Regions from separate parts of the Aureispira sp. CCB-E genome, predicted to be linked through region 1. Evidence: riboswitches for the same ligand, from Rfam matches in the RefSeq annotation. Region 1 holds a riboswitch; the other holds the start of a gene.
The links. A riboswitch is a leader RNA that binds a small molecule or an ion and turns the genes downstream of it on or off. The one in region 1 is predicted to bind S-adenosylmethionine.
Positions count from the first base shown of each region.

Region 1 (5,139 bases):
CAACTACCAACCATCAGTACGCTATCCATTGTCATTCCTGCTTACAATGAAGGGGCAACCATTCATTTGATTCTAAACAAAGTAAAAGCAGTACATTTAGCCCAAGGCATTCAGAAAGAAATTTTGATTATCAACGATTGTTCTACCGATAATACAGAAGCAGCTATTCAACAATATATAAACGAAAATCCAACACTCGACATTCAATATTTCAAACATCAAAAAAACAAAGGGAAAGGGGCTGCCTTGCATACGGGAATATCTAAAGCTACAGGAGAATATCTTGTCATTCAAGATGCCGACTTGGAATATGATCCTGAAGAGTACAATATTCTGCTCAAGCCTATTTTAAATGGAAATGCAGATGTCGTTTATGGCTCTAGATTCATGGGAGGCAACCCACACCGCATTCTATTCTTTTGGCATAGTATCGGCAACAAACTATTGACCTTTTTATCAAATATGAATACCAATTTGAATCTAACAGACATGGAAACGTGTTACAAAATGTTTAATACTAAAATGGTTCAAAGTTTGGATCTGAAAGAAAAACGATTTGGTTTTGAGCCAGAGGTAACGGCTAAAATGGCGCGTATTCCAGATATTAGAGTGTATGAAGTTGGCATTTCTTATTATGGGAGAACCTTTGCAGAAGGCAAAAAAATCAATTGGAAAGATGGCGTTCGAGCTATCTATTGCATTGCTAAATTCAACCCTGTTAGAACTATAAAAAATGTATTTTTTGTAGGAATTTTGTTTCTACTTTTTATGATGCTAATTGCAGGCTCTTTAGCCTTCTTTAAGCTAGTCTTAGGATTATAAGTCCTATTACAATTCTATATTAGGTTAAACCTATTTGCCTTCATTGGCATGACAATTAACCATAACCTATACCTATTATCCGTTGGGAGATTTGCTATTTTCACTCCAATAACTTGGTAGTGTCACAACTACTCCTTAGCTTCGCATTTATTACTTATCGAGAAAGGTGGAGGGACTTGCCCTTAGAAGCCTTGGCAACCTGCTTTAGTAAGGTGCTAACTCAAGACAGATAAGTTAGAAAGCTTGATATCTACTGATAATCTACTATACCAAACGCTTCTAACTTTATCTGTTAGAAGCGTTTTTCATTTTCTCGATAATGATGATATTTCTATCGTTACTAAACTTAGTACTTCGTGGATTTTTTAGCTTTTTTGTAAAAACCTAAAAAAGCATCTTTGCATCAGTTTGATTCTCAAACCTTTAAGAAATTAAGCAACAAAAAGCATACTCTATTGATAATCAAACTGATGCGATTTTCCCACGAAGTAATGTAAACTTTTTTTTATGAAAATCACATTAAATCGACAAAATGATTTTTATCATTTTTTAGCACAAAACGAATCGGGTGCTCGCTTAGAATTAGATGCAGCGCCTTCTATTGGTGGTCAAAATAAGGGATTCCGCCCTATGGAATCTTTACTAGCAGGGCTCGGTGGTTGCTCTGCCATTGATATTATTAGTATCTTAAAAAAGCAACGTCAAGAAATCATAGACTTCCAAATAGAAATTGAAGCCAATAGAGACACCGAAGCTGTTCCTGCCATTTTTAAAGATATTGAGGTAAAAATTATCATAACAGGAACAGTTGATGAGAAAAAGCTTCAAAAGGCAATTGATTTAACCGTAGATAAATATTGCTCTGTCTATCATATTTTAAAAGAAACGGCTGCTATCAATTACAGCTATGAATTGGTTCCTGCCTCCCCTAAAAAAGTAACATCAACAACTTATAAAGCAGAAACGTTGGCAATTCGAACACAAACAGCACCAACGCACAACAGAGAACACTCGGCTCCATTGTACTTGACTTCTAGCTTTACCTTTGAAAATGCCGAACAAGCTAGAGCCGTCTTTGCAGGAGAAGAAGAAGCACACATTTATTCTCGTTTTTCCAATCCAAATGCTAGTGAATTCATTCAAAAAATGTGTTTGTTAGAAGGTACTGAAGATGGGTTTGCAACTGCTTCGGGAATGTCTTCTATCTTTGCCTCACTCGCTCCTTTTCTCAAAAAAGGAGATCACTTAATTGCTTGCCGCTCTGTTTTTGGAAATACACACCGTATTATCACAGAAATTTTACCCGAATGGGGCGTGGACTATACTTATGTAGACATTGACCAGCTCGAAACATGGGAAGCCGCAATACAGCCCAACACGAAGATGTTGTTTGCCGAAACACCCTCTAATCCCGCCTTAGATTTTATTGATTTAGAATGGTTAGGGAAATTAACAAAAAAACACAACATATTGCTTAATATCGATAACTGCTTTGCTACTCCTTACTTGCAGCGACCTAGTGACTATGGGGCAGATTTAGTCGTTCACTCTGCTACCAAATGGATCGATGGACAAGGAAGGGTTTTAGGTGGTTTGGTATTGGGCAAAAAAGAACTGGTTGCCAAAGTTTATGCCTTTGCTCGTCGGACAGGACCTTCTATCTCACCATTTAATGCTTGGATATTATCCAAAAGTTTAGAGACACTAGCTGTTCGCATGGAACGCCATTGTGACAATGCCTATGCGCTGGCTAGTTATCTAGAACATCACCCAGAAATAGAATCGGTTAAATATCCTCATCTCCCTTCACATCCTCAGTTTGATTTAGCCAAACGCCAAATGAAGTTAGGAGGAGGTCTATTTACTTGTATTGTAAAAGGAGGCTTAGAACGTGGTCGCCGATTCTTGGACGCTTTAGAACTGTTGTCTTTAACAGCCAACCTAGGGGATACTAGAACCATTGCCACACATCCTGCGTCTACCACACATTCTAAGCTCAGTACAACTGATCGAGAAGCCGTTGGCATTTTAGATGGTTTGATTCGCTTTTCTGTAGGCTTAGAACATTTAGATGACCTTATTAATGATATTAATCAAGCTTTAGAAAAATCTAAATAACCAGTATGATTTATCCAAAAAACGTACAAATTTACAAATATCAACAAGGTTTTAACCTAGAACAAGGCGGGCATTTAGTCGAACTAGAGATTGCCTATCATACTTTTGGGACACTCAATGCAGCCAAAGATAATGTTGTTTGGGTTTTTCATGCTTTAACAGCAAACTCTGATCCTACGGATTGGTGGCAAGGTGTGGTAGGAGACAATACACTTGTCAATCCTGACAAACATTTTATTGTTTGTGCCAATGTCTTGGGTTCTTTTTATGGCACAACGAACCCTCGCTCTATTAATCCTACAACTGGCTTAGCTTATGGCATTGAATTTCCTTCATTTACGGTTCGAGATGTCGTACAAGTACACCATTTACTACGTCAACATTTAGGTATTTCTACCGTAATGATGGGGCTTGGAGGCTCTTTTGGAGGACATCAAGCTTTAGAATTTGCGCTTGCGGCTCCTAATGTGCTCAAAAGTTTGGTCTTGTTGGCAACTAGTGCACGAGAAACGGCTTGGAGTATTGCCATTCACGAAGCGCAACGAATGGCATTAGAAACAGATGCTACTTGGCAAGAGGACAGTCCATCAGCTGGCTCCATGGGCTTAAAAACAGCGAGAGCCTTAGGGCTTATTTCTTACCGAACCATCAATGCCTATATCCAAACCCAAACAGATGATACGCCCAAACTCGATCAACATCGTGCCGCTTCGTATGTCCGTTATCAAGGCGAAAAACTAGCCCAACGCTTTCACGCACATTGTTATTGGCATTTGTCTAAATGTCTAGATACGCATCATATTGGTCGAGATAGAGCTCCAGTCGAAACTGTTTTGGCAAATCTCAATATTCCTGTGTCTGTTATTGGGATTACGAGTGACTTGTTAATTCCTGTGTCTGAGCAGCAGTTTTTAACGCGACATTTGCCCAAAAGTGTTTATTATGAAATCGACTCAAAATTTGGTCATGATGGATTTTTAATTGAAGTCTCACAAATTAATACTATTTTGGAAGAACACTTTAAACGACTGAGGGCAAACTATTAAGTTTCCTAAAACCATTCTTATGAAAATCATTCTATTATTTTTTATCCTAACAGGACTCTTTGCTTGTTCTAATTTTGTAACAGCTGACGAAATTCTAAATCAAGGCATTGAAAAAGTCGAGCAACAAAACTACAAAGGGGCTATTGAAGATTTTACCAAGGTCATCGAGGCGAATCCTGAAAATGCGACAGCGTATACCGAGAGAGCTTTTGCACATTGTGAATTGGAAAATTACCCAGCAGCACAAAGTGACTTAGACAAAGCACTAGAGTTAGTTCCAAACTCCTTTAGAGCACACAATTGTCAAGGCATTCTTTTTTCTGCTTTGGGGCAAGAGGAAAAAGCCATTGAAAGTTATTCCACTGCGATTCAATTGCAAGCTAATTCTGCTACCTTGTATTACAATCGTGGTATTTCTTATAATACGATAGCCAATTATGAAGCAGCATTGGCCGACTTTGATGCGGCGATTGAGTTAGAAGAAGATAATACCGATTGTTTTTACCAAAAAGCAGCCTGTTTTTATGATATGGAGGCTTATGATATGGCCATTGATGAATTGGATAGAATTATTGAGTCAGTCCCTAATTATGCAGATGCATTTATCAAACGTGGCGATGCCTACGAGATGAAAGCTGATTATGAAGCGGCAATTGAGGACTACAATCGCTTTATTGAACTGCAAAGCGATGATCCACTAGGTTATAACAATAGAGGATATACGTTTAATAAAATGGGAAAGTATGAGGCAGCTTGTCAAGATTTTGACAAAGCAATTGAATTAGATGTTGATTATGAATTGGCTTATTTAAATAAGGGAGATGCCAAACTAGCTACCCTACAATACGATGAAGCAATTCAACTTTACCAAAAAGTTTTGGATATTAATCCCGTGTCATTTGCGGCCTTGAGTTCGCTAGCAGATGTCTACGAAGCAACCAACAATTATTCGGCTGCCATTGAGCGTTATCACCAAATAATAGCTATAGATTCTACCTACGGAGAGGATTATTTAGCTAGGGGAATGCTTTACATCAAGGAAAATGAGCGGCAAAAAGCCTGTATGGATTTCAAAACAGCTATCGAGTTGGGAGAAGAAACAACTGCTGTTGATGCTTTCAATGAATATTGTAGGTAATTTTTAAGGTTCAAG
Region 1 is NZ_CP133671.1:6,635,207-6,640,345, forward strand. Features, by position in the region: gene QP953_RS25755 (glycosyltransferase family 2 protein) at 1-822, shown strand, start outside; SAM riboswitch class I at 974-1,058, shown strand; partial or broken gene QP953_RS28655 (OsmC family protein) at 1,453-1,662, shown strand; gene QP953_RS25760 (trans-sulfuration enzyme family protein) at 1,735-2,940, shown strand; gene metX (homoserine O-acetyltransferase) at 2,946-3,986, shown strand; gene QP953_RS25770 (tetratricopeptide repeat protein) at 4,006-5,124, shown strand.

Region 2 (5,139 bases), 1.1 Mb from region 1:
AAATCGTACGGACTATCATTACGATGATCATATTATGGGGCGCCAAGAAACAGAAAATGTTTTGGCACAACAAATTTCTCTTAGAGAAGGAGGTTTTAAAACAGCAATTGAGCCGATTATAGGGGCAGGGGCAAGTAATACCTTTATTTTCTCTATGAATTTGAAATCAGACATTCCAATCAAATTACCATTCAGAACTAGGTTTATCCGATTAAAACCTTTTTTGGATATAGGATACCATCATATTTCTGACGGCTCTATACCGAATCCTAGTTTGATGGATGGTTTGATGATAAGTGGTGGATTGATGTTGGATATTTGGGATGGTGCTGCGGGGATTTACTTGCCATTATTTGGGACTGATTCTATTGAAAATAAAATTAAATCATTTACAGGAAATGAATTTTATCGTCGTATTACATTCAGTTTCAATTTGAGTAGACTAAAGCCTAGTAGAGTGGTAGAGGAATTTGACTTTTAGAAAAAAGTGGCACAATACAGTATTTTTATAAAATAGCTGCTGAATGGGGTGGTTAATTTTTTAATAAAATTGTTGTACCTTAGTCTATTAGTAATACGATCAAAATGTACCCCACCATTATATTTAATCATTAAAATAAGCTTAAAAAATGAAATCATTTATCGCTACACTTCTATTAATGGCAGCTATGATTGTGACCGCCAATGCTCAATTTCCAGATTATGTCAAGGTTTTGGACGTAGAATTAAATAAAACAAAAACCGTTAAAGGAGATTTGTCAGAAGGTCGTTTTATTGATTTGCGTTTTGGTATGCGTGGTTCTGTAAGTTGTTTTACAGAAGCTCAAAAACGATACTTTAGCGGACATCATCGTTTGTATGCGTTTGAAGTGCCAGCCAATACAAAAGTTCTAGTAGAAGTAAGTACCAACAACGATATGAGTTTGTATGGGTACATGATTGATGCCCAACGTTTTGATGTGCCTCCGTATTTAGAAAATGTATCTAAGTCAGGATGTCAGTCAAGTGCAAAACCATCAGGAGAGTTGGATCGTATCATGATGAAGGCAGGTTCTGTAAAAACGCATGTTATTGTGGCTGTAACGGGATTGGATGAGAATAGCACTGGAGCATATACCTTAAAAATAACAACTCGCCAATAAAAAAAATACAGAACCATCTTCAGTTACCACAGCTGAAGATGGGTTCTGTATACTAACTAACTAACTAACTAACTAACTAATTTGGCAAATACGTATTTTTTAAAAGGAATGAATTGACATCCAAAGAGAACGAATCGATGGATTTCTAATCCATTCCCATGAGCATGTTTGAAGAACTTTAACCGAAACTTCAACCTTGCTCTTTTTATTTTAAGCGGATTCTAAAACCGCATCCTTATTTTGTTCAGCAACGTCATGTATTGCTTCTCCTACAATAGATTTGAGCACAATAGAAATAGTAGGATTTAACGCCCATTCTTCCTGTAACAACTGCTCTAAATAAACAGTGCCGATGACATAGTTGTACGATTTCGATTCAAATCGTTGATTAATAGATTCAAAATCACCCCATTGGACAACATTTTTATCTTGATAGCGGACATAAACTTCTAAGAGTTGTTTGGTAGAATAAGTGACAACTGTATTTTGATGGAGTTTTTTATACTCATATTTGTACCCATAGGTCAACGCACTAATATCGGATAAAACAGCAGAGCCCGTAGGATCGCTTCCTGCTCCTTTTCCTCCAAAAAACTGTTGATTGGCAAAGGCAGATTCTAGGACGATTCCGTTGAATTCATTATGCACATTGGTAAGAGGATTATCTGCCGATACAAAAGTCGGTATTACAAAGGCAGATATGTGTTGTCCTTGTTTTTGTCCATGCACAACTAGTTTAATATTTTGATTGTTTTGAGAGGCATAATTTACATCTTGATCACTCAAATTTTGGATGCCAATGTTCAAAATATTTTCAGGGCGAACAAGCAAACCAAAAGCATGTAATAGAGTAATACAGAGTTTATACTTAGCATCAAAGCCTCCAACATCCAAACTTGGGTCTGACTCTGCAAAACCTTTGTCTTGAGCTTCTTTTAATGCAACCTCAAAATCAAGCCCATCATGGCGCATTTTGGATAAGATATAATTAGTAGAACCATTAAAAATACCCGAAACAGAACTTAATAAATCATTATCATAATACTCCTCTAAATTGCGAATAATAGGTATACTTCCACAGACAGAACCTTCGTAAAGGAGAGGTGTTTCGTGTTTGCTTTGCAAAAATAGAAGTTCTTCTAAGTGTTCAGCAATTAGCTTTTTATTGGCACTAACGACAGCTTTGCCTTTAATTAAAGCTTCTTTGACAATATGATATGCCGCATCAGAATCATCAATTAGTTCAACAACCACATCAATATTGGGGTTGTCTAGTATGTCTGAAGGATTGGTGGTGAAAAAGGAAGCATCTAAAGAACGTTTCTTATTGGGATGTTTGATACAAATTTTTTCAATCGTTGCATTGATTCCTTTTGTTTGGGAAAGGACATTGTGTAAGCCCTGACCAACACAACCGAATCCAAAAATGCCTAATTTTAATATCGTATTACTCATGTCGTTTTTCTTTTCTCAGTTTGTTATTAAATTAAAATTCATATTCATTACTTACCGAGAAAATGTCAAGAAGATCATTATTTTAGATGTGCGCACCATCAAAAAAAACGCTCTCCTAGACAAGTGCTAGAAGAGCGTTTTATAAAATTTATATGATGCTCTAAATTGCAACTTATCTATCTCTTATAATAAAATTATAGAGAAGGATGTGGCACCTTTCCCAAAATGGGTAGGTTGCCAAGGTTTCGCAGGGCCTATTCCCTCCACCTTTCTTGATAAGAATGTATAAAGATGTTATTCTTTATATTTTGAATTGAACTTTCTGTTTTTGTTGACACAAAGATAGAGCAAAATAAACTATAAATCCAAGTAAAACTTTTTTTATTAACGTTTTGTTAACATTTTTGAGTTTATTTTGATATGAAATTTTAAACATTAAGTTGTTGATTAAGAGTTGTTTAGTTTTGTTTGTTTTTGTCCAAGGAATTTAGAACATTGGCTACGTCTTGTTGCACTAATTCTTTAACTAGAAACTGTAATTCGCTAAAATCCTCTTTCAAATAGGTTCGAGCAAATTGGCCATTTTTTAAATAACTTACTTTATCACAACAATCTGTCAAAGAATGAATAATATGAGATGAAAGTAAAATCAAACGCCCTTTTTGGCGTAAATGCTCTAGTATCTGAATGATTTTTTCATTGCTTTCGATATCCACTCCATTAAAAGGTTCATCCAAAATTAGGATGGGCTTATCTTGCGCCAAAACTCCCATAAAAACCAATTTCTTTTTCATGCCTGTAGAATAGTTTTCTATCAATTGGTGAAGGGGTAACTCAAAGATTTGATTCCAATGGAAAGGATCGAAAGCAGGATTTTGTTTTCTCATTAGTTCAAGGTACTCTATTCCTTTCATGTAAGGATAAAAATAAGTATGGGTTTGCATAAAGGCAACTTGGCTGCTGTTGACCCATTCTTCTTGGTACAGGCACTCGCCACTATCAATGGATTTTATTCCATAAATACTATTAAAAAAAGTGCTTTTACCTGCTCCGTTCATGCCTAATATGCCATGAATTTCTCCAGAATGAAACTGAATGTTTAAAGCATTTAGAATGCAATCTTTTTGGTAAGAAACGGTTAAATTTTTTATATTAAGCATAGTGATAAATTAAATTTTCTTTGGCTTTTTTCCAAAAGCGAATAATCATAAGAACAGGAATTGGCCACAAAAAGGGAATGGTCCAGCAGCCTACAAAAATAGCCAAAGGAAGGCTATTGTGTAACTTGTATTGGTGAAAGCTATAACTTTTGTATTTCATGACAATAGAAAAAGTGATGATTAATTGAGCAATAATAGCAACAATCAACAACGCAATTAAGTGCTTGGGATAAGGATTGAATAGAGCAAAGAGTAAGTAATGAGGAAGCATCAAAAAGTTGAAAATTACTAAACTGCCTATCGTCTTTTTTTCTAATAATTTTTTGTCATAATTGACGGCTAATAATAAATCTTTGTGTTCAAAAAATTGGAAAAAAGTTGTTGCTCCTAATGCCATTAATAACACAAAAATAGGAGTGGTGATAGGATAAAAACTAAATCCTAACCCCAGCATGTATATCAGAATAAATGTAAAGGCACTTTTACGCAATCCAGTACGCCATTCAAACAACTCAATAGGTATCCATTCAAACGAAAAAACAGGAAGCCCTTTTTTGTTGATTCCTTTGTGATAAGGTGGTTTTATAAAGGATAAAATAAGAAGACCAAATGATAGAATAATCAAGTTTTGCCATTTCCCCCAGAGAATAAAGGTAAAAATGAAAAAGCTATTTGCGATAAAATAGTCTAAACTGAAAAAAATAGCAATAGGAATGGTCAGTTGCTCTAAGAAAAAACGGTCTTTGCGATTCCAATGTGTTCCTACCCAAGAGAAAAGAAGAACAAGTGCAATTCCTCCATTTTGACTGGTTAAAACTAATTGTAAGACTCCCAAAATAGCAACAAATAAGATGGGGGCAAGGAGGATTAGGTGTCCAATGCCAATGTCTTTGAGGATTCTAAATATTTGTTTAACTCGAAAGTTAAGGTATTGATGAATAATCGGTAACATATACAAAAGGCGTTCAGTGTTATTGGTTTGTAGTTACGAATTAAAGAAGACTTTTTTAGAGCAGAATAATTTTAACATAGCTTAACTATATTTTTAGTTAAACGAATCGAGTTCATCGACGAATGGACTAAAAATCAGACTTTATGGACAAGAAAATAATGATAGTAGGTGTATGCTTAAAATGTATTTTAAGTTGAAATGAATATTGATGATAATTTGTTGGTATTTATTTGTTTGTGTGTTTTTGTTGCTTGTTTAAAAGTAAATAATTGTTGTTTTTTTTGTGGAAAGATGTTTAAAGGTATTCATACTTTAGTTATAATACTTTGTCGTTAAGGTACTTTTTGATGGTCAAAGAATACAAGTGTTGTTAACTATTTATCCACCACACAACTCCACAGCATTAATATCTTAATTGATGGGAGATACC
Region 2 is NZ_CP133671.1:389,281-394,419, forward strand. Features, by position in the region: gene QP953_RS01555 (M1 family metallopeptidase) at 1-481, shown strand, start outside; gene QP953_RS01560 (hypothetical protein) at 630-1,142, shown strand; gene QP953_RS01565 (homoserine dehydrogenase) at 1,353-2,597, opposite strand; SAM riboswitch class I at 2,767-2,879, opposite strand; gene QP953_RS01570 (ATP-binding cassette domain-containing protein) at 3,056-3,757, opposite strand; gene QP953_RS01575 (hypothetical protein) at 3,750-4,709, opposite strand.
Region 2: another riboswitch for S-adenosylmethionine. It lies ahead of QP953_RS01565 (homoserine dehydrogenase); the one in region 1 lies ahead of QP953_RS28655 (OsmC family protein).